DNA from 4 places in the Streptomyces sp. NPDC053076 genome. Region 4 is predicted to be linked to each of the others. Evidence: riboswitches for the same ligand, from Rfam matches in the RefSeq annotation. Region 4 holds a riboswitch; each other region holds the start of a gene.

Region 1 (5,507 bases), on a different contig from region 4:
GACGGGCTCGCCATCGCCATGGACGGCGGAGTGACCATGGCCGGAAAGCTGCTGGTCCAACAACTTCCTCTGGATAACTGACGGTTTGCCGGGCAGACGTCTCCCGGGCTGCGTTCACGCAGGCCGGAACGCAATTTCCGGCAATCCCCTGTCACCGCGCGCCGTCACGGCTCTACCATCGGCTTATCCGTAGCAGGCTCCCCTCCGTTTCTGCCCGACGGCTCGCCGACGTGCGAGCCAAGCCCTACGGAGCATCGGGGGATGCACATGAACAGCGTTCCGCAGCATCTGCAGAGCGAGGACCGCCAGGAATTCGAGCGGCTCCTCGATGAGGCGCTGCGCTCCGCACCACAGCGACCGGAACTGGCCGCTGTCGGACAGCGGCTCAACCCCGAACAACTGCGCACCATGGCGCTCAACGCCTCCGCCCTGATCACCGCAGCCGCGGCGACCGAGTACCAGTACTACGTCGAGATCCGTGACGGACTGCGCCACCCGGCGCTCTCCACTTCGGCGACCATCACCAACTCGGAGGTCCCGGAGTCCGGTTCGGCCGACACCGGTCTCGTCACCGCCCTCGGGGAAGCCGCCGAGAGCACCGGCGCGGGCGCCATCGCGGTCATCGCCGTCCTGGCTCCCGTCCTCTCCGGAACCGCGGCGGCGATCTTCCTGCTCGTCGGCTACATCCTGAAGGTGCTGGACCCCGGGCACACCCTCGCCCGGACCCTGCTCACCACCGGCTGGGTGTTCGGCGTCATGACCGCGGCGGCGATCCTCGTCGCCGCCGTCGGACTGCTGCTCACCGCCCTGCGCAACAGCAGCACGGCGGACGCCCGGGCCCGGGAGACGGCGAACGAAGAGCTGTCCAGAGCCAGAGATGCCTGGCGGGACGCTCTGCTGGAGCGCGGCATCCTGCCCTTCCTCCGGGAGGCACTGGCCGAGCCCGGCACAGCCGTCGTGCGCCCTACGGCCCCGCCCGCCCCGACCGGCCGCATACCGCGACTGGGTTACGACCGGCCCGGCTTCAGCAGCCCCGACAACGGGACCGCGTCCGACCGGCCGAGCTTCACCAGCCCCGACTACACGAGCCCGGACTTCGGCGGCCCGGAGCACCGGCCCGAGTGACCCGGCCGCGCGCCGAGCAGCCTGGCCGCGTCACCGGCGCACGAGGTGAGCCGACCGCACAGGACGTACGCGCGTCCTGCGGCCCCCAGCGGCCAACCGGTGTGGTGCCACCACCCCGGCCGGCCGCGAGCCGCGGCCCAGTGCCTCACCAGCCGCCGCCATCGGAGCCGACGGCTGTACGGCGAGTTCACCGCATGCGGGTTCAGTCGGCGATCGGCAGATACACCCGGTTGCCGGCAGCCGCGAACTCCTCCGACTTCTGGGCCATGCCCGCCTCGATCTCGGTCCGGCTGCCACCGTGCTCACGCCGGATGTCCTGCGAGATCTTCATGCTGCAGAACTTCGGGCCGCACATCGAGCAGAAGTGGGCCGTCTTGGCGGGCTCGGCCGGCAGCGTCTCGTCGTGGAACTCCCGTGCCGTGTCCGGGTCCAGGGCGAGGTTGAACTGGTCCTCCCACCGGAACTCGAAGCGGGCGTCGGACAATGCGTCGTCCCACTCCTGCGCACCGGGGTGCCCCTTGGCGAGGTCCGCCGCATGCGCGGCGATCTTGTAGGTGATGACGCCCGTCTTGACGTCGTCCCGGTTGGGCAGGCCCAGGTGCTCCTTGGGCGTGACGTAGCAGAGCATCGCCGTGCCCCACCAGGCGATCATCGCGGCACCGATGCCGGAGGTGATGTGGTCGTACGCCGGCGCGATGTCCGTGGTCAGCGGGCCGAGCGTATAGAACGGAGCTTCATCACAGATCTCCTGCTGAAGGTCGATGTTCTCCTTGATCTTGTGCATCGGGACGTGACCGGGGCCCTCGATCATCGTCTGTACGTGGAAACGCTTGGCGATCTGGTTGAGTTCCCCGAGCGTGCGCAGTTCCGCGAACTGCGCCTCGTCGTTGGCGTCCGCGATCGATCCCGGCCGCAGGCCGTCGCCCAGCGAGTACGTGACGTCGTAGGCGGCGAGGATCTCGCACAGTTCTTCGAAGTTCTCGTACAGGAACGATTCCTTGTGGTGCGCCAGGCACCACGCGGCCATGATCGAGCCGCCGCGCGAGACGATGCCCGTCTTGCGGTTGGCGGTGAGCGGGACGTACGGCAGCCGGACGCCCGCGTGGACGGTCATGTAGTCCACGCCCTGCTCGGCCTGTTCGATGACGGTGTCCTTGTAGATCTCCCAGGTCAGTTCCTCGGCCTTGCCGTCGACCTTCTCCAGGGCCTGGTAGAGCGGCACCGTGCCGATCGGGACGGGGGAGTTGCGCAGCACCCACTCACGGGTGGTGTGGATGTTGCGGCCGGTGGACAGGTCCATGACCGTGTCGGCGCCCCAGCGGGTCGCCCAGGTCATCTTCTCGACCTCCTCCTCGATGGAGGACGTCACCGCGGAGTTGCCGATGTTGGCGTTGACCTTCACCAGGAACCGCTTGCCGATGATCATCGGCTCGATCTCCGGGTGGTTGACGTTGGCCGGCAGCACGGCCCGTCCCGCCGCGATCTCCTCGCGGACCACCTCGGGCGAAACGTTCTCCCGGAGGGCCACGAACTCCATCTCCGGGGTGATCTCGCCCCTGCGGGCGTACGCGAGCTGCGTCACCGCCTGGCCGCTGCGTCCCCGGCGCGGCTGGCGCGGGCGACCGGGGAAGACCGCGTCCAGGTTCCGCAGCCCGCCGCGCGGTGAGGTGTGCTTGATCCCGTCGTCCTCGGGACGGACCGGACGGCCCGCGTACTCCTCGGTGTCGCCACGGGCAATGATCCAGTTCTCCCGCAGCGGCGACAGGCCCCTGCGGACGTCCGTGTCGACGGATGGATCGGTGTACGGGCCTGACGTGTCGTACAGCGTGACCGACTGCCCGTTGGTGAGGTGCACCTGACGGACCGGCACCCGCAGGTCGGAGCGTGAGCCCCCGACGTATGCCTTGTGCCAGCCGATGGACTTCCCGGCCTCCTGGGGCTTCCCGTCCTGAGCGGAGGCAGGCGTGCGTGCGTCCTTGTTGGTCATGAGACCTACTCCCTACGCCGGCATTACCCGGTAACAGGTTCGGCGGTCGACGCAGCGGTTTCCGTATGTCGACGTTTCCTGTGGAACAGCGCTCGTTCCACGTGAAACATCGCGTCTACGGAGGTCAGCGCCCTCTCAGCCCGGTGCTCCGAGCTCCCGCGTGTGCAAAGGTGCCTCCACGCTAGCGTCATGTGTGGCGCGCTGAACAGTGGGCCCCCACCGTTCTTGGGATGATCGGGCGGTGACCAGGATGGAGCAGCACCCACACCAGCCGCCCGAGGCGCCCCGCCGAGACGGCTCGGAACAGGGCATCGGGCACGGCCACCGTGCCCAGCGGGGCGGCGACAACGGCGGTCCCGGGCACAACCACAGCCACAGCCACAGCCACAGCCACGGTCCCGCCGCTCCCGTCTCCCGGCACCTGCGCAAGGTCATCGCCGCGATCCTGGTCCCTTTCACCGCGGCGGCCCTGGTCGGCCTCGTGGTGCTCTGGCCCGGACAAGCCCCCTCGCACAAGCGCACCGGCGTCGGCTTCGACCGGCAGACCCAGCAGGCCACGGTCAGCCAGGTCGTCGAGGTCAGCTGCAAGTCGGTGAACGCCTCCGGCGTACCCCCGACCGGCGACACCTCCACCGCCGAGGGCACCTCGGCGCAGCAGCAGGCCGACGGCACCTGCAAGAAGGCGACCGTCCGCGTCGACACCGGCAAGGACAAGGGCCGTACGTTCACCGAGATCGTGCAACCGGACCAGACGCGGCAACTGCACGAGGGCGAGAAGGTCGTGGTCGCCTATGAGCCCTCGGCGCCGAAGGAACTGCAGTACTCGGTGACCGACGTGAACCGGAAGTTCCCGATGGCACTGCTCGCGGGGATCTTCGCGGTGGCCGTCGTCGTGGTGGGCCGGCTGCGCGGCGTCATGGCCCTGGTCGCCCTGGCCGTGAGCTTCCTGGTGCTGACGTTCTTCATCCTGCCGGCGATCCTGGAGGGGGCCAATCCGCTGCTGGTGGCGGTGGTCGGGTCCAGCGCCATCATGCTGATCGCCCTGTACATGTGCCACGGTCTGTCGGCCCGTACGTCGGTGGCGGTGCTCGGCACGCTGATCTCCCTCTCGCTGATCGGTGTGCTCGGCTCTCTGTTCATCGGCTGGGCCGCGCTGACCGGAAACACGGACGACAACACCGGCCTCATCCACGGCCTGTATCCGTCGATCGACATGAGCGGTGTGCTGCTGGCCGGGGTCATCATCGGTTCGCTCGGCGTCCTGGACGACGTGACGGTGACCCAGACGTCGGCCGTCTGGGAGCTGCACGAGGCCAACCCGTCGATGGGCTGGCGCGGGCTGTACCGGGCGGGCATCCGTATCGGCCGCGACCACATCGCGTCCGTGGTCAACACCCTGGTGCTCGCCTATGCGGGTGCGGCACTGCCGTTGCTGCTGCTCTTCTCGATCGCGCAGAGCAGCGTCGGGACCGTGGCCAACAGTGAGTTGGTGGCCGAGGAGATCGTGCGCACGCTGGTGGGCTCGATCGGCCTGGTCGCCTCGGTCCCGGTCACCACGGCGCTGGCCGCGCTGGTCGTCTCGGCCGACCGTGCCGGCCCGGATGCCACGGCACCCGCCGGGGCCCAGCCCGCGCCGGCGCGCGGCGGCCGGGGCCGGCGCCGGAAGCGGTGAGTACGGCGGCGGTGGACGGCGCTCCCTGAAGAAGCGTTCCTGCACAGTTCCCGGATGCATGGTGGAGCGCCTGCAGCCCTGCTGTAACGCCTCAGCCGGCGCTCTGTTCCTCGGCCAGGATGCGGTCCAGAGCCTCGTCGAGATCAGCGTCGAAGTCGGCCAGCGCACCCTCCTGACCGAGCGGCACGAGCTTGTCCGTGCGGTCGAGGAACGCCACGAGTGGCGGCGCCGACGAACGGAACAGGGCCTTCTCACCGCCCACCTGAAGCCTGATCAGTACCTCGCCCAGCACCTCGGAATCGGCGGGGGCGATGCGCACATCCCCCTCCCCGCACGGACGGCCGACCCCGTCGATCAGCAGTTCCCGCCCGAAGGCCCAGGTCACCGGGGCGTCGCCGGGGAGATGAAAGGTGAGCCGCACGGCATACGGATCGCGGGTCTCATAGCGCAACTCCACCGGGATGCGGAAGGAGAGCTCCTCCGACACGAGAAAGCTCATCATGACTTCTGCCTGTACGGACTCGCGCATCGCCTACCCCGTCATATGACGTCGACTGGCCGGGATTGATCCCTCTGACCGTGGTCAAATCTTGCTGAACGTGCACAGCAGATCACAAGGAGTAAGTTTTCAGATACTGATAGAGAAGGTGAGCGACCCCAGATGCCGCCCGATCTCCCCCTGCAGCCGACGGGCCGCGGGCAGCAGCCGTTCGGCCTGGTGGG
Region 2 (5,507 bases), on a different contig from region 4:
CGGCCGGCCGACGGCCAGCAGGGCCACCAGGCGACCCTCGCGCAGCCAGCACACCGTCCAGGCGGGGCCCGCCGGATCACCGCGCCACACCATGCGGTCGGCCGCGGCATGGTGGCCGGCGTGCTGCACGAACCGGCCGAACTGCTCGGACCAGAAGTACGGCACCGGGTCGTAGACCGCCGGGGTCTCGCCGAGGATGTTCGCGGCGACCGTGCGCGGGCCCTGCAGGGCGTTGTCCCAGTGGTGGACGAGCAGCCGTTCGCCGTAGCGGGCCGAGGGGAAGGACGCGCAGTCGCCGACGGCGTACACGTCCGCGAGGGAGGTGCGCAGCCGGGCGTCGGTGAGGATCTCGCCGTGCGCGCCCAGGGCGATGCCGGAGCCCGCCAGCCAGCCGGTGGCGGGGCGGGCCCCGATGCCGACGACGACGGCGCCCGCGGGCAGCCGGGTGCCGTCGGCGAGCACCACCGCGCCCGGCTCGACGCGCTCCACGCGCGCGTGGGTGCGCAGCTCCGTGCCTCTGTCGGCGTACCAGGCGGTCATGGGCGCGGCGACCTCGGCGGGCAGGGCGCCGGCCAGCGGGTGGTCGGCGGCCTCCACCACGGTCACCGCGCAGCCGGCCTCGCGGGCGGCGGTGGCGAACTCGGCGCCGATCCAGCCGGCGCCCACCACCACGATGTCGTGCTGCCGCGCGAGCACGGGCCGCAGCCGTTCGGCGTCGTCCAGGGTGCGCAGCAGATGCACCCCGGGTACGCCCTCGGTGCCGGGCAGCGTGATCGGTTCGGCTCCGGTGGCGAGGACCAGGACGTCGTACGGCACCGGACCCGTCTCGGTGTCCAGCTCGTACGCGGCGGGCCTGAGGCCCTGCACCTCGCAGCCGAGCCGCAGCTCGACGCCGAGGGCCTCGAAGTCCACGTCGAACGCGGAGCCCTCGGCCTTGCCGAGCAGCACGGCCTTCGACAGCGGCGGCCGGTCGTACGGCTGGTGCGGTTCGGCGCCGATGACGGTCACCCGGCCCCGGAAGCCCTGTTCCCGCAGGGCGACCGCGGTCTGCACCCCGGCCATGCCCGCGCCGACGACGACCGCGCGCCGCCCCTGTGACGTGCTCTCTTCCGCTGTCTGCTCGCTCACCCGATCACCTTAGACACATGACGAACCGTCAGTCAGGGGGCTTGCTCGGTGACCTGCTCCACAACGCTCGTGCCGGAGCCCGGCCGGGACTCCCACTCCCAGGTCTCCTCCAGCCGCACCCGTCCGTCCGGCAGCTCCACGACCGTGGACACGCAGTGCCCCGAGGCGGTCGTCCCATCGGTCCTGAGCTGCACGTACCGGAAGTCCAGCCGGTCTCCCTGCCGGGTGCCGACGAGGTGGCCGCGTACGACGTCACCGCCCGCGTACTCGGCCCAGATCTCGCCGTCCCTCTCGTGGTAGGCGAACCGGGTGCGGGTACCCACCTGACCTGGGGCCTGGTCGGACACAGGGGCGAAGGTCAGTGCGTCGAGCGACCGGGCCATGAAGCGGGGCTCCCTTACGAGTGACGAGGACCGCGGGCTAGGGTGGCCACCGTACAAGCACTCGCGGGAGCCCGGACGCACCGGGCTGAGAGGGAGGCTGGCGGCCTCCGACCGTACGAACCTGATCCGGGTCATGCCGGCGAAGGGAGGGGCTGGACGCCCATGTCGTCACGTACGTCCGACGTCCTCGTCATCGGGGGCGGAATCATCGGTCTGGTCACGGCCTGGCGGGCGGCGCAGCGCGGGCTCGCCACGGCCGTGGTGGACCCCGGTCCGGGGGGCGGGGCCGCACAGGTGGCGGCCGGGATGCTGGCCGCGGTCACCGAGCTGCACTACGGCGAGGAGACCCTGCTCGCCCTGAACCTGGAGTCGGCCCGCCGCTACCCGGCGTTCGCGGCCGAGCTGACCGAACTGACCGGCCACGACCTCGGCTATCGCCGCTGTGGCACCCTCGCCGTCGCGCTGGACGCCGACGACCGCGCCCACCTGCGCGAACTGCACGCGCTCCAGCAGCGCTCGGGCCTGGAGTCGGAGTGGCTGTCGGGGCGGGAGTGCCGGCGGCTGGAGCCGATGCTCGCGCCGGGGGTGCGCGGCGGGCTGCGGGTCGACGGCGACCACCAGATCGACCCGCGCCGGCTGGCGGCGGCCCTGGTGGCCGCGTGCGAGCGGGCCGGGGTGGTCTTCCACCGCGTCCTGGCGGAGCGGCTGGACGTGGCACGGGACCGGGCTGTCGGGATCACCACGGAGGACGGCACCGCACTGCGCGCGCAGCAGGTGGTGCTCGCCGCCGGGAGCCTGAGCGGGCGCCTCGCGGGCGTGCCGGAGGAGCTGCTGCCGCCGGTGCGGCCGGTCAAGGGGCAGGTGCTGCGGCTGACCGTGCCGCGCCGGTACGCGCCGTTCCTGAGCCGGACCGTGCGGGCCGTGGTGCGCGGCGGCCATGTCTATCTGGTGCCCCGGGAGAACGGCGAACTCGTCGTCGGCGCCACCAGCGAGGAGCTGGGCTGGGACACGACGGTCACGGCCGGGGGCGTGTACGAGCTGCTGCGGGACGCCCACGAGCTGGTGCCCGGCATCACCGAGCTGCCGCTCACCGAGACCCGGGCCGGGCTGCGCCCCGGCTCCCCCGACAACGCGCCGCTGCTCGGTCCGTCGGGCCTGGCCGGGCTGCTGCTGGCCACCGGGCACTACCGCAACGGCGTGCTGCTCACCCCGGTCACCGGGGACGTGCTGGCGCATGCCCTGGTGACCGGTGGACTGCCCGAGGAGGCGCGCGCCTTCACCCCGCGGCGGTTCGGCGCCGCGGCCATGGAACAACTGGAGCAGCCCGTATGAACCTCTCCGTCACCATCTCCGTCAACGGCGAGCCCCGTCAGGTCGCCGCCGGCACGGTGCTGGACGCCCTGGTCCAGAACCTCACCGCGGCGCCGCGCGGGGTGGCCGCCGCCGTCAACGAGACCGTCGTCCCACGCGCGCAGTGGGCGACGACCGCCCTCGCCGAGGGCGACCGCGTCGAAGTCCTCACCGCTGTGCAGGGAGGCTGAGCCATGGCTGACGATCCCCTGGTCCTCGGTGGGCTGACCTTCTCGTCCCGGCTGATCATGGGTACGGGCGGGGCGCCCAGCCTGGAGGTGCTGGAGCGGGCGCTGGTCGCCTCCGGTACGGAACTGACGACGGTGGCCATGCGCCGGGTGGACCCCTCCGTGCACGGCTCGGTGCTGTCGGTGCTGGAGAAGCTCGGCATCCGGGTGCTGCCGAACACGGCGGGCTGTTTCACCGCGGGCGAGGCCGTGCTGACCGCCCGGCTGGCCCGGGAGGCGCTGGGTACGGACCTGGTCAAGCTGGAGGTCATCGCCGACGAGCGGACGCTGCTGCCGGACCCGGTGGAGACGCTGGAGGCGGCGGAGACGCTGGTCGACGACGGGTTCACGGTGCTGCCCTACACCAACGACGATCCCGTCCTCGCGCGCAAGCTGGAGGACGTCGGATGTGCGGCGGTCATGCCGCTCGGGTCGCCGATCGGCTCCGGGCTCGGCATCCGCAATCCGCACAACTTCCAGCTGATCGTGGAGCACGCGCGCGTGCCGGTGATCCTGGACGCGGGGGCGGGTACGGCGTCCGACGTGGCGCTGGCCATGGAGCTGGGGTGCGCGGGGGTGATGCTGGCGTCGGCGGTGACGCGGGCGCAGGAGCCGGAGCGGATGGCCGCGGCGATGAGGCATGCGGTGGAGGGGGGCCGGTTGGCTCGGCTGGCCGGGCGGATTCCGCGGCGGTATCTCGCGCAGGCGTCGTCTCCTGCGGAGGGCCTGGCCGTGCTGGATCCGGAGCGGCCCGCGTTCTGACCGCAGTGGTGGTCCCGTCCGGGCTCTCCCACCCGCGCACCGCCCGTCACCGCCGACCGGAAGGCCGGCCTTCCGGTGCGGCGCCTCCACCGTCGGCGGCCGCGGATCGCGGGTGCGTCGCAGGCCGGCGCCTCCGCCACCAGGTGGCTGTGAGACGCGGACCGCGGATGCGTCACAGCCTCGGCGCCTCCGGGGCGGCACGAGTCGGCTGCTCCGCGTCGGGCCGGCTGAGGGCCTGGGTGCGCGGACCGCTGGGGCGTCACAGGTCGGTGGGTCCGCGTCCGGTGGCTGGGAGGCGGGGTGCGGCGTAGGTCACGTGTTCGTCGGTGGTGGCCGCGGGGCGTGGGGCGTCGCAGGTCGGGGGCTCGGCGTCGCCGCGGGCATGCGTGGGAAGCGTCACAGGTCGGCTTCAGTCCCGCTCCGATGCCGGTGGGCGGGGCGGCCGTGTCGGTCGTGGCTCGTAGACTCGCCTCTCGTGGATACGACCCTTCAGGACCCCCTCGTCGGGCAGCTGCTCGACGGCCGGTATCGCGTGGACGCGCGGATCGCGGCCGGTGGGATGGCCACGGTCTACCGGGCCCTGGACACCCGCCTGGACCGCGTTCTCGCGCTGAAGGTGATGCACCCGACGCTCGCGTCCGACGGAGCCTTCGTCGAACGGTTCATCCGGGAGGCGAAGTCCGTCGCCCGGCTCGACCACCCCAACGTGGTGCAGGTCTTCGACCAGGGCACCGACGGGTCGTACGTCTACCTGGCCATGGAGTACATCGCCGGCTGCACCCTGCGGGACGTGCTGCGCGAGCGCGGTGCCGTGCAGCCGCGGGCCGCGCTGGACATCCTGGAGCCGGTGCTCGCCGCGCTCGGTGCCGCGCACCGGGCCGGGTTCGTGCACCGCGACATGAAGCCCGAGAACGTGCTCATAGGCGACGACGGCCGGGTCAAGGTCGCCGACTTCGGGCTGGTGCGCTCCGTGGACACGGTGACCAGCACGACCGGTGCCGTGCTCGGGACCGTCTCCTACCTCGCGCCCGAACAGATCGAGCAGGGCACCACGGACCCGCGGGTCGACGTGTACGCGTGCGGTGTGGTCCTGTACGAGATGCTGACGGGCGCGAAGCCGCACTCCGGGGACTCCGCGGCCCAGGTGCTCTACAAGCACATCCACGAGGACGTACCGCCGCCCTCGGCGCTCGTGCCCGAGCTGCCGTACGAGCTGGACGCGCTGGTCGCGTCGGCCACCGCGCGCACCCCGGACGGCCGGCCGCACGACGCCGTGGCGCTGCTCGCCCAGGTGCGCGAGGCCCGCCGGACGCTGACCGAGGAACAGCTGGACGTGGTGCCGCCGCAGGCGCTGTCCGCCGGGCACGACAACGCCGATGACCGGACGAGCGTGATCCCGCGCGCCCTGACCGTGCCCCGGCCGCTGTCCGTGAACGAGGACGCGCCCCAGGCACCCGGGGACGGCATCGACCGCACCGCCCGCTTCCAGAGCCCGCCCGTGCCGCCCCGCCGGCGCCCGGCGCGGCCCCCGCGCGCGGTCATGGCCCTGATCGCGGCCGTACTGGTGGTGTTCGGCGTGGGCGCCGGTGTCTGGTACATCAACTCCGGCCAGTTCACCAAGGTGCCGCCGCTGCTGGCGAAGACGGAGACGCAGGCG
Region 3 (5,507 bases), on a different contig from region 4:
GGCGCGAGCGCCCGGGCGAGGGCCACGCGCTGCTGCTCGCCGCCGGACAGGGAGGCCACGGCCCGCCGGGCGGCTCCCGGCAGCCCGACCAGCTCCAGCAACTGACCTACTTCGCCATCCCGTTCGCTCTTGCCGACACCGTGCATGCGCAGCCCGAACGCCACGTTCGCGCCGACATCCCGCTGCGGGAACAGCTGGTGGTCCTGGAACATCAGCCCGACGCCCCGCTTGTGCGCCGGTACGCCCGTCTGGTCCCGGCCGGCGAGCAACACCCGCCCGGAGTCCAGCCGCTGCAGTCCGGCGACCGCCCGCAGCAGCGTCGACTTGCCGCTGCCGCTGGGCCCGAGCACGCACACCACCTCGTGCTCGGCGACCTCGAGGCCGACCGCGTCGAGAACGGCCCGGCCGCCGAAGCGCACGGTCGCGCCGTCCAGACTCAGCAGCATCAGAACTCCCCCGTCCGGTCCGTGCGCAGTCGCTCCAGAATGAGCAGCGCGGCGGCGCACACCACCATCAGAATGGTCGAAAGGGCCATCGCCTGGCCGTAGTTGAGGTCGCCGGGGCGGCTCAGCAACCGGGCCACGGCGACCGGGAGGGTCGGGTTGTCGGGCCGGGCGATGAACACGGTCGCCCCGAACTCGCCGAGCGACACGGCGAACGCGAACCCGGCCGCGACCAGCAGCGCCCGCCGCACCAGCGGCAGATCGACCTCCCGCCACACCCGCCAGGGCGAGGCCCCGAGCACGGCCGCCGCCTCCTTGAGCCGGGCGTCCACCGCCCGCAGCACGGGCAGCATGGTCCGTACGACGAAGGGGGCACCGACCAGCGCCTGGGCGAGCGGCACCAGGATCCAGGACTGGCGCAGGTCCAGCGGCGGCTTGTCGAGTGCGATCAGGAAGCCGAAGCCGACGGTCACGGCGGAGACGCCGAGCGGCAGCATCAGCAGCGCGTCGAAGCCCCGCACCAGCCGTCCCGCATCCCGGCGGGCCAGCGCGGCGGCGGCGAGACCTCCGATCACCACGGCGATGGCGGTGGCGGCGACGGCGTACTCCAGCGAGGTCCACACGGCGTGCACGGGCGCCACCAGGAACGTACCGCCGTCGGAGTCGGTCAGCGCCCGGTAGTAGCCGAAGCCGTCCGCGTCCAGAGAGCGCCGGACGAGGACGCCGAGCGGCAGCACCAGGAGCAGGGTGATGGTGCCGAGGACTCCGGCGAGCAGCGCCCACTGGCGGGCCCCGCGCGGGCGGCGGGCGGTCACCTTCGGGTCGACGAGCCGGAGGGCGGTCTCCCGTCGCCGTACCGTCCAGGCGTGCACGGCGAGGATGGCGCCGACGGCCACGAACTGGACGAGGGTGAGGACGGCGGCCGCGGACAGATCGAAGACATCGGATGTCTGCCGGTAGATCTCCACTTCGAGGGTGGAGAAGGTGGGGCCGCCGAGGATCTGCACGACACCGAAGGAGGTGAAGGTGAACAGGAACACCATCAGCGCGGCGGCGGCCACGGCGGGTGCGAGCGCGGGCAGGGTGACCTTGCGCCAGGCCCGCAGCGGGGAAGCGCCCAGCATCCGCGCGGCCTCCTCCTGCCGGGGATCGAGCTGGGCCCACAACCCGCCGACCGTGCGGACGACCACCGCGTAGTTGAAGAAGACGTGGGCCAGCAGGATGGCCCACACCGTGGTGTCCAGCCGTACGCCCCACAGTTCGTCGAGCAGCCCGCCATGCCCGACAAGGGCGAGGAACGCGCTGCCGGCGACGACGGTCGGCAGCACGAACGGAACCGTGACGACGGCCCTCAGCACCTGCTTGCCGGGGAAGTCGAGCCGGGCGAAGACATGGGCGGCGGGCAGCGCCAGCAGCAGGGTGAGGGCGGTGGAGGCGAGCGCCTGCCAGGTGGTGAACCACAGCACGTGCCGGATGTCCGGCTGCGTGACGACGTCCGCGATCCGCCCGAACCGCCAGGCGCCGTCCACCTTCAGCCCGCGCGCGACGATCGCGGCCACGGGCCAGGCGAAGAACAGCGCGAAGAACGCGACGGGCAGGGCCATCAGCCCGAGCCGTGCCGCGCTCCCGCGCAGGTCCCTCGTGCGGGCGGCTACTTCAGTACGAGCGAGGTCCACGACTTGACCCACTGGTCGCGGTTGGCGGCGATCTCGCCGGGCGCCATGGTCTCGGGATGCTCGGCGGCCGGACCGTACTCGGTGAACTCGGCGGGCACCTTCGCGCCCCGCACCACCGGGTAGACGTACATGTTCAGCGGCATGTCCTCCTGGAATTGCCGGGAGATCAGGAAGTCGACGAACGCCTTGGCGCCCTTGGGGTTCCCGGCGTCGCTGAGCACCCCGGCGAACTCGGTCTGCCGGAAGCAGGTGCCGGTCGCCACCCCCGTCGGGGCGGTGCCGGGCCGCTTCTTGGCGTAGATGACCTCGGCGGGCGGGGAGGAGGCGTACGACACCACGAGCGGCCGGTCGCCGCCCGCCTTCCTGCCCTCGGAGGAGCCGGAGAACTCCTGGTAGTACGCCTGGTCCCAGCCGTCGACGACCTTGACGCCGTTGGCCTTGAGCTTCTTCCAGTAGTCCTGCCAGCCTTCGTCGCCGTAACTGGCGGCGCTGCCGAGCAGGAAACCGAGCCCCGGCGAGGAGGTGGCCGCGTTCTCGGTGACGAGGAGGTTCTTGTACCGGGGCTCGGCGAGGTCGGCGAAGGTCCGCGGCGGGGTCAGCTTGTGCTCGCTGAAGTACGCCTTGTCGTAGTTGACGCAGATGTCGCCGTAGTCGACGGGCGTGACCCGGTGCTTGTCCTTGTCGAGCTGGTAGGCGGCGCCCACCGTGTCGAGGCCCTTGGCCGTGTACGGCTGGAAGAGACCGTTGTCGAGCGCCCGCGACAGCAGGGTGTTGTCGACGCCGAAGAAGACGTCGCCCTGCGGGTTGCCCTTGGTCAGGATCGCCTTGTTGACGGCCTGCCCGGCGTCGCCGTCCTCGAGGACCCTGACGTGGTAGCCGGTCCGCTTCTCGAAGTCCTTGAGCACGTTCTTGGAGACGGCCCACGAGTTGTGGCTGACCAGGGTCACGGTCCTGGGGTCCGAGGAGCCCTTGCCGTCGGACGAGCCGCACCCGGTCAGCGCGGGCACGGCGAGCAGGCCGAGCCCCGCCGCCACGGCCACGAGGGTCTTGTTGTGCACTGGATGTCCTCCTGGGGTGGGCCAGGAAGAGACGCGGCCCTGCCCGGAGTCCCCGAGGGGACCCGGGCAGGGCGCAACAGCTTGAGTGATGACCGAACTTCCTACCCAGAATGACCTGGGCGAGGTTCAGAGGGTCTGCGGCCCGGTTGCCGCACTCTCAGCGCTGTGGCGCTCCCCTGTCGGAATATGAAGATGTGTGGACGTGGCCAGATTACCGCTCGGTGGCCGCGAGCTGGCCACAGGCTCCGTCGATCTCCTGGCCACGGGTGTCGCGGACCGTGACGGGTACCCCGTGCGCGGCGATCGCCTCGACGAACGCCTTCTCGTCCTCCGGCCGCGACGCGGTCCACTTCGACCCCGGCGTGGGGTTCAGCGGGATGAGGTTGACGTGCACGGGCTTGCCCTTGAGCAGCCGGCCGAGCCGGTCGCCGCGCCACGCCTGGTCGTTGATGTCCCGGATCAGCGCGTACTCGATCGACAGCCGGCGGCCCGACTTCTCGGTGTACTCGAACCCGGCGTCCAGCACCTCGCGCACCTTCCACCGTGTGTTCACGGGGACGAGGGTGTCGCGCAGCTCGTCGTCGGGGGCGTGCAGGGAGATCGCGAGCCGGCACTTGAAGCCCTCGTCGGCGAACCGGTGGATGGCCGGCACCAGCCCGACGGTCGAGACGGTGATCCCGCGCTGCGACAGCCCGAGGCCGTCCGGGGCGGGGTCGGTGAGCGCCCGGATGGCGTTGACCACCCGGTTGTAGTTGGCGAGCGGCTCGCCCATCCCCATGAAGACGATGTTGGACAGCCGTGCCGGGCCGCCCGGCACCTCTCCGTCGCGCAGGGCCCGCATCCCGTCCACGATCTGGTGGACGATCTCGGCGGTGGACAGGTTCCGGTCCAGACCCGCCTGCCCGGTGGCACAGAACGGGCAGTTCATCCCGCATCCGGCCTGCGAGCTGATGCACATGGTCACCCGGTCCGGGTACCGCATCAGCACGGACTCGACGAGGGTCCCGTCGAACAGCCGCCACAGCGTCTTCCGGGTGGTCCCCTGGTCGGTGGACAGATGCCGGACGACGGTCATCAACTCCGGGAACAGGGCTTCCTGGAGCTTGGCTCGCGAACCGGCGGGGATGTCGGTCCACTGCTCCGGGTCGTGCGCGTACCGCGCGAAGTAGTGCTGCGCGAGCTGCTTGGCACGGAACGGCTTCTCACCGATCTCGGCCACCGCGTCCTTGCGCTCGGCGGGCGTGAGGTCGGCGAGATGCCGCGGCGGCTTCTTGGCTCCGCGCGGCGCGACGAAAGTGAGTTCTCCGGGCTTAGGCATAGCGTTACCAGTGTCGCAGATCCACTTGGGTGACCTGCGGGGCGAGTACGGGCCTCGTTCGGCGTTCGTCGTCGGTGGCGCGCCCGGGGGCTTTTCTCACCAGGTCACCGGCAGGGTCTTCGGTCCGCGGATCAGGCCCTGGCGCTGGAACTCGACCTCCTCGGGGAGCACGGCCAGCCGGATGCCGGGGAAGCGGGACAGGACGGAGGCGATCATGACCTCGGCCTCCATGCGGGCCATGGCGGCGGCCAGGCAGTGGTGCGGTCCGTGGCCGAAGGCGACGTGCGGGGCGCCCTCGCGGTCGAAGTCCAGGGCGCCGGGGTCGGGGAACGTCCCGGGATCGCGGTTGGCGGCGACATAGGCGTTGTAGACCACGTCACCGGCCCGGATCAGCCGGCCCCGGACCTCGACGTCCTCGGTGGCGACCCGGGGAATGCCGACGCCGTTGCGGTGCGGGACGTAGCGGAACAGCTCCTCCACCGCCCGGGGCAGCAGGTCCGGCTCGCGGCGCAGCCGGTCCAGGTGCTCGGGGTGGGTGAGCAGCGCGTACATCATCGAACCGCTGTTGTTGCGGACCGCGTGACCGCCGCTGACCTGGACGGCGATGGCCAGCGAGATCGCCTCGTCCTCGGTGATCTCGCCCGTGGCGGCGGCCTGCGCCAGCACTCCGGCCAGATCCTCGCGGGGGTCGTCGCGACGGCTCCGGAGCAGCTCGGCGATCCGGGCACGGGTGGCCCCGGCGGCCTCCCGGGCGCGCTCCTTGGACGCGGCGCCCGAGGACAGCAGGGCCTCGCCCGTCGTGGCCCAGTGGTGCCAGTCCTTCTCCGCCACGCCCAGGAAGTCGCGGAGCACCGCGATCGGGAAGGGACCGTGCAGGTGTTCCACAAGGTCGGCGGGGGCGCCGGCGCGTGCCATCCCGGCGAGCAGCTCGGCGGCCCTGCGCTCGGCGAGCGGTCGCAGGCGCCGCATGCTCCCGCCGGTGAACGCGCGGGCGACGACCCGGCGCAGCAAG
Region 4 (5,507 bases):
GAGACAGCCAGAAAGCCCACGAAGCCGAGGATGGCCACCGTCCAGGACAGCGTGACCGGCCCCAGGCCCAAGCCGAGTCCGCCCCTGCCGTGGCCGGCCGCCATCCAGTCGGCGACAGAGGCGCCGAGCGGGCGGGTGATGACGTACGCGGTCCAGAACGCGGCCACCGCGTTCAGGGTCCCCCACCGGTGAGCGACGGCCGGAACGGCGATCGCGGCGGCGTACAGGACGGCGGAGCCCAGATAGCCGAGGCCGATCGTGGCGGTGAGGTCGCCCGCGGCGGTGCCCAGCGCGAACGTGGCCAGCACGGCGGCCCAGTAGAAGGTCTCGCGGCGCCGGGTATGGATGCTGTGGATGGACAGGGTGCGCTCGACGCGGTACCAAAGAGCGAAGACGGCGGCGAGCGCGCCCATGAAGAACGGGGTCGAGAGCGTGTACGGCACCCCGAGGCCGAGGTGCAGGACGTCGGCGGCCATCGTGCCGAACACGCTGACCATGACGATCGCCGTCCAGTAGACCCAGGCCACATACCGTCGGACGGCGAACTGCACCGCCACAGCAGCCACCAGGGCGATGCCGCCGAGGCCGACCGCGGGGATCGGGCCGAGCAGGTGGGCCAACCAGTCCGAGGCCGTCTCGCCCATACCGGTCGTCAGCACCTTGATGATCCAGAAGTAGACGGTCACCTCCGGCACCTTGCTCGCCGCGTGACGCATGTGGCCCGCGTGCCTGTTGTGAGTGAGGTGAACAGTCGACATGGCAGGCACCATGGCACGGTGACCGGCGGTTGTCCCAGACCTCTTTGCCAGAGTTTTGGTGCTTCCGGTACGGGAGTTGCCCGAGGCTCAGACGGACCTGAACGTGACCTGAACACAGTGGCCGATGCACTGGTCAGCAGCTTGCGACCGGTGGTAACAACGCTCTCCCAGCATCGGCTTGGCGACTGAAAAGCAGGACCGCAACAGTTGGCCATCCCCATGACTTCCGTGCACATCTGCGCTCATCCGTCCACGTCGCGAGGGCTCAGCTGTGAAAATGCTGGCGTTCGCACAGTTGGGGGTTCAGGCGCCGCGTCAGTTGAACGAGCGTCGACTGCAGGTGCTGCGGTGGGTCGGGCAAGGCTGCCCTGTGGGTATACGGCAGGGGGAGGCGCACAAGCTCAGCTGCCAGGCGTTACAGAGCCGAGGACTGGTCAAGGTCTTCAGGGGAAAAGACATTGGCCCGCGACACTCACGACCGCCGGCCGGCATTTCCTCGACCACGGCAGCTATCCCTTCGCGTCCTGCAGGAACAGGACCGGGTCTGACACGTCCCCACGCAGAGGGAACTCGCAGATACGCGGAAGCACTCCAGGGTCCGGATCCCTCGCCACGACTACTCACCCGCTGACCGCCTGAGGATCCGTCTGAGTGGCGGGCTGCCACACCGGGGCGGCGAGTGGGCCGACACGGCCGAACGCCTCTTGAGGACCAGCTCGCCGAAATCGTGCAGGAGGTCGGTCTCCGCGGACAGGCAGCCGAACGCAGGCGTCTGGCTGACCGGGAGGAAGCACAGCAAAGGCGCCTTCGATGGGAAGCCGCCAAGCGTCAGGCACGACCGAATACGCAGAGGCACACCACGTGCGCCACCTCGCAGCACAGCACGCGGCGTGGCAGCGTGCAGCGGACCTCGTCGAGTACGTCAGCGCACTCCGGCTTCATGCAGGGTCTGCCGCCCGGGCCGGCCAGGGAGGAAGCCCAGGCATGGATCTCGTGGGCCGAGAGCTACGTGCAACGCCTGAATCCGCTCAACGGTTCACCGTTGCTCCCGGAAATCCCCGAGCCTCGCGCCGAGGACCTCAAGCCGTTCATGCACGGCTGGAGCCCCTACGGACCCACGTGTGAGCGTCCACCCCGCCGGACTCCCGGCAGGCAGCGGATGACTCATCCACCGCCGAGACGAGAGGCAGAAGCCGAGAGACACGGCCCCGTGGACCGTTGTCTCTCTTGCCTTCGCGTCTCACCAATATGTCGCGAACTGGTTCGACGCCACCCATCCTCTACGCCCTGACCTGGACTTTCCTGGCCCCGCCTGCTCTCACTGGACTGGTATAGACGGCCTTTCCAACCTGCCCTCGTGGTACGCCGCCGCACGCAACGACCGTACGATCCCCCCTGCCGCCGAACGACACATGGCCGAGCGGGCCGGGGCACACGTCACCGAGGGCACACGTCACCGAGGTCAGCTCCTCCCACGCCATGGCCGTCTCCCACCCGGACGCCGTCACCCACGTGATCGAGCAGGCCGCCCGGGCCACCGCCTCGCGGTGACAACCGTGCGCAGCGCCGTGGCACCTCTACGTCCGGCGGGCCGTCTCTCGGACGGCCCGCCACGGCCGGCTGATCCCCGGACAGGCGCCACCGCCGGCTGATCCCCGCACAGGCCGCCACGGCGGTGCCGCGTTCGCGATCACGCCGTCCACACGACCTCGCCCGTTCCACACGACCTCGCCGTTCCGCACCACCTCGCCGTTCCACACGACCTCGCCGTTCCGCACCACCTCGCCGTTCCGCACCACCTCCCGGTTCCGCACCACCTCCCGGTTCCGCACCACCTTCCCCTGGCCGGAACCGGCCACCGGACCGGGCTATTCTGGCCGGTGTACCTGGACACGGGGTGCCCCCGCACGGGGGCTGAGATCACACCCGTTGAACCTGAACCAGTTAGGACTGGCGGAGGGATGTCATATGTCGTTGCCGTATGCCCATGAAGAGACGGCCGACGCCGAGGCGCGGCGAGTCTTCGACGGCCGGATGCCGACGGCCCCCGGCGATCTGCGAGTGGAAGCGCGCGGCATCACGCCGGTGCCCGAGGACGCCCGCTACGGCAGCCCCCGGCGGCTGTTCACCGTATGGTTCGCCCCCAACCTGACGATGACCGGCGTGTTCACCGGCACCGTCGGGGCGGTCCTCGGCCTGGACTTCGCCACCGCGCTGCTCGCCGTGGTGCTCGGCACTCTGCTCGGTGCGGTGCCCACGGCCTACCTGGGGACCTGGGGCAGCCAGACCGGGGCGGGCCAACTGCCGCTGGCAAAGCTGGCCTTCGGACGGGCCGTCGCCCTGCCGGGCGCCCTGCAGTGGCTGTCGTCCATCGCCTGGGACGCGCTGATCGGCCTGTTCGGCGGGGACGCGCTGGCCCAACTGTTCGACTGGCCCTTCTGGCTGGGTGCCCTGGTGATGCTGGCGGCCCAGGGAGCGCTGGGTGTGATCGGGTACGAGGCGATCCACCGCCTGCAGACGGTGATGACCTTCGCACTCGCCGCCGCGCTCGCCGCGCTGGCGGTGAAGCTCGTGCACAGCACCCAGCCCACGACGACCGCGACCGTGCAGGGCGCCGACCGGGCGGGCGCGTTCGTGCTGACCTGCACCATCGCTTTGAGTCTCGCCCTCTCGTGGGCCCCCTACGCCAGCGACTTCAGCCGCTACCTGCCACGGACGGCGTCCCGTCCGCACATGTTCTGGTGCACCCTGCTCGGTGTCGGCGTGTCCTTCGTCGCGGTGCAGGCACTCGGCCTGTGGGGCGCCTCGCAGTTCACCGACCAGACCGCCCGTGGTGTGGACCGGCTGCTCGGCGGCGGCGCGCTCGGCGCGTTCGGACTCCTCGCGGTCGCACTCGCGGCGCTGTGCAGCAACGCCATGAACGACTACAGCGGGTCGCTGGCACTGCAGACCGTCGGCGTGCGGCTGCCGCGGCCGGTCGCCGCCGCGTTCGCCGCGGTGCTCGGTTTCCCGCTCGTGCTGTGGATGCACGCCGCCGACACCACCGCCCGCTTCCAGAACGTGCTGCTGTTCGTCGGCTACTGGATCCCCGCGTTCGTCGCGATCGTGATCGTCGACTGGACGGCCCGCGCGCGGGCGCGCGGCGGCCGCCCGGTCGTCCTGACGACGGAGGAAGCGCAGCCACAGCCGTGGTGGCCGGCTCTCACGGCGTTCTTCGTCGGTTTCGCCGTTGCGGTGCCGTTCATGAGCACCAGCCTGTACGTGGGCCCGGTCGCCCATGCCCTGCACGGCGCCGACCTCGCCTACCCCGTGGCATTCCTCGCGGCCCTGCTCGTCTACACACCGTTGCGCGTACGGCGCCATGCCTGACCGCGCCTCGGCACACCGGCGACGTACGGCCCGTCAAGGATCAGACGTGTGCGACATCCCGTGAGTTCTCCTGAGCCCTGCCGAGTCCCCAACCCCGTGGTCAGGGGCCAGGGGCCAGGGGTTCCTACTCCTTCGAGTGCTCTGCGACTCTGTGACCTGACCTCGGAATTCATGAGGCGTCTCACTTCGTCCGAGCGATCCGCAGTCGGACCGAAGGCGAGGGCGCTCGGGTCAGCGGCGCCGGCAGTCGTACGGGACCTGCGTGAGCACCGGGCGCCCGCGTCGGCGAAGGATCTGGAGCGGTTGGAGACCGACGTGCTGTCCGGGTTCGCCCTCGCGCGGGCCTCGGTGGGCCTGGCGGGCGGCACGATCCGTGGGGACGCCGGGCACCTGGAGCAGATCAGGACCTGGTTTGGCCGGCCGCTGCGGGACATACAGCCCGCCGACGGGCAGGGGCTCCAGGGCGGGGCTTTTATGCCGCCCTCCGCGCGTGGCCCATCACCGCCCGGGATGAGGCATGAGGTTCAGCGGGCCGAACTCATCGAGACATAGACTGAGGCGCCTACGCAGCCGACGTCGCCAGCCGGAAGCGCCCTTGAGTCATCGCCATGCGCTTGGCTAACCCATGCCGCCGTTGCTCTGGAGAAGCTGGGCGTTGATCCATCCGCCCTCTGCGGAGCAGAGAAACGAGACGAGATTCGCGCAGTCCTGCGGCACTCCGATGCGTCCCAGGGGCGTGAAGCGGATCATGTCCGCCTTCTGCCCCTCAGTCATCCACCCGGTGTCCGTCGGTCCGGGATTGATCCCGTTGCAGGTCACTCCCAGGTGGGCGACTTCCCGGGCGCCGGCCAGCGTGATCCGGTCCATCGCTCCCTTGCTCCAAGAGACGCCACCTTCTTCTGCAGTTCTTCGGGCGCACCCGGCTCCATGCCCCACTGCATCCGTGCGTCGTACGGAGTCCAGTACGTGAAGGCCACGTCCCACCCGGCCCGGGCCAGAGTCAGTACCACGGCCGCCGCGATCCCCGCCGAACGTCCCGCCCCCGTGACCAAGGCAAGCGGGCGCCCCGCTTCCCCCACGTCCTGCCAGCTCCCCACGCGCGTCTCACCGGTCACGATCCTCATCCTGGCGGGGCCGTCCTTGACGCAGCACCCGATTTTCCCGGGCGCTGCCACGCTCACACGCGGAGATCCAGCCACCACAAGGCACCCAAGACACAGATCAGACAGGTATTGGCTGGATGCATCGGCTGCCGCCGTATCCAGCCGTTGCCGCCGTCCCGTACCAGGAGCTGTTCTCCGTCGGGATGCACTACGCGGAAGGCCGCGTCCTCAGCACAGCGGCGCGGAGGACGGCGGGGAGCCCCCGCAAGCCGCCTCC

Evidence for each region. Region 4 has a riboswitch for thiamine pyrophosphate ahead of ACIGYR_RS38330 (purine-cytosine permease family protein). Riboswitches for the same ligand answer to the same signal wherever they lie in the genome.
Region 1: linked by a shared signal. The riboswitch ahead of thiC (phosphomethylpyrimidine synthase ThiC) and the one ahead of ACIGYR_RS38330 (purine-cytosine permease family protein) in region 4 are both predicted to bind thiamine pyrophosphate.
Region 2: linked by a shared signal. The riboswitch ahead of thiO (glycine oxidase ThiO) and the one ahead of ACIGYR_RS38330 (purine-cytosine permease family protein) in region 4 are both predicted to bind thiamine pyrophosphate.
Region 3: linked by a shared signal. The riboswitch ahead of ACIGYR_RS17970 (thiamine ABC transporter substrate binding subunit) and the one ahead of ACIGYR_RS38330 (purine-cytosine permease family protein) in region 4 are both predicted to bind thiamine pyrophosphate.

The regions. Positions count from the first base shown of each region.
Region 1 covers NZ_JBITZL010000007.1:221,373-226,879, forward strand. Annotated here, with positions in the region: gene ACIGYR_RS27325 (metallophosphoesterase) at 1-81, shown strand, start outside; gene ACIGYR_RS27330 (hypothetical protein) at 262-1,125, shown strand; gene thiC (phosphomethylpyrimidine synthase ThiC) at 1,328-3,112, opposite strand; TPP riboswitch at 3,105-3,282, opposite strand; gene ACIGYR_RS27340 (YibE/F family protein) at 3,363-4,784, shown strand; gene ACIGYR_RS27345 (SsgA family sporulation/cell division regulator) at 4,876-5,313, opposite strand; gene ACIGYR_RS27350 (IclR family transcriptional regulator) at 5,413-5,507, opposite strand, start outside.
Region 2 covers NZ_JBITZL010000002.1:1,029,424-1,034,930, reverse strand. Annotated here, with positions in the region: gene ACIGYR_RS11910 (NAD(P)/FAD-dependent oxidoreductase) at 1-1,128, opposite strand, end outside; gene ACIGYR_RS11905 (hypothetical protein) at 1,161-1,511, opposite strand; TPP riboswitch at 1,565-1,676, shown strand; gene thiO (glycine oxidase ThiO) at 1,674-2,843, shown strand; gene thiS (sulfur carrier protein ThiS) at 2,840-3,052, shown strand; gene ACIGYR_RS11890 (thiazole synthase) at 3,056-3,850, shown strand; gene pknB (Stk1 family PASTA domain-containing Ser/Thr kinase) at 4,326-5,507, shown strand, end outside.
Region 3 covers NZ_JBITZL010000004.1:113,205-118,711, forward strand. Annotated here, with positions in the region: gene ACIGYR_RS17960 (ABC transporter ATP-binding protein) at 1-446, opposite strand, end outside; gene ACIGYR_RS17965 (ABC transporter permease) at 446-2,047, opposite strand; gene ACIGYR_RS17970 (thiamine ABC transporter substrate binding subunit) at 2,095-3,177, opposite strand; TPP riboswitch at 3,258-3,365, opposite strand; gene rlmN (23S rRNA (adenine(2503)-C(2))-methyltransferase RlmN) at 3,389-4,495, opposite strand; gene ACIGYR_RS17980 (cytochrome P450) at 4,592-5,507, opposite strand, start outside.
Region 4 covers NZ_JBITZL010000019.1:2,054-7,560, reverse strand. Annotated here, with positions in the region: gene ACIGYR_RS38335 (hypothetical protein) at 1-758, opposite strand, end outside; TPP riboswitch at 2,642-2,737, shown strand; gene ACIGYR_RS38330 (purine-cytosine permease family protein) at 2,727-4,127, shown strand; gene ACIGYR_RS38325 (hypothetical protein) at 4,431-4,679, shown strand; gene ACIGYR_RS38320 (SDR family oxidoreductase) at 4,746-4,994, opposite strand.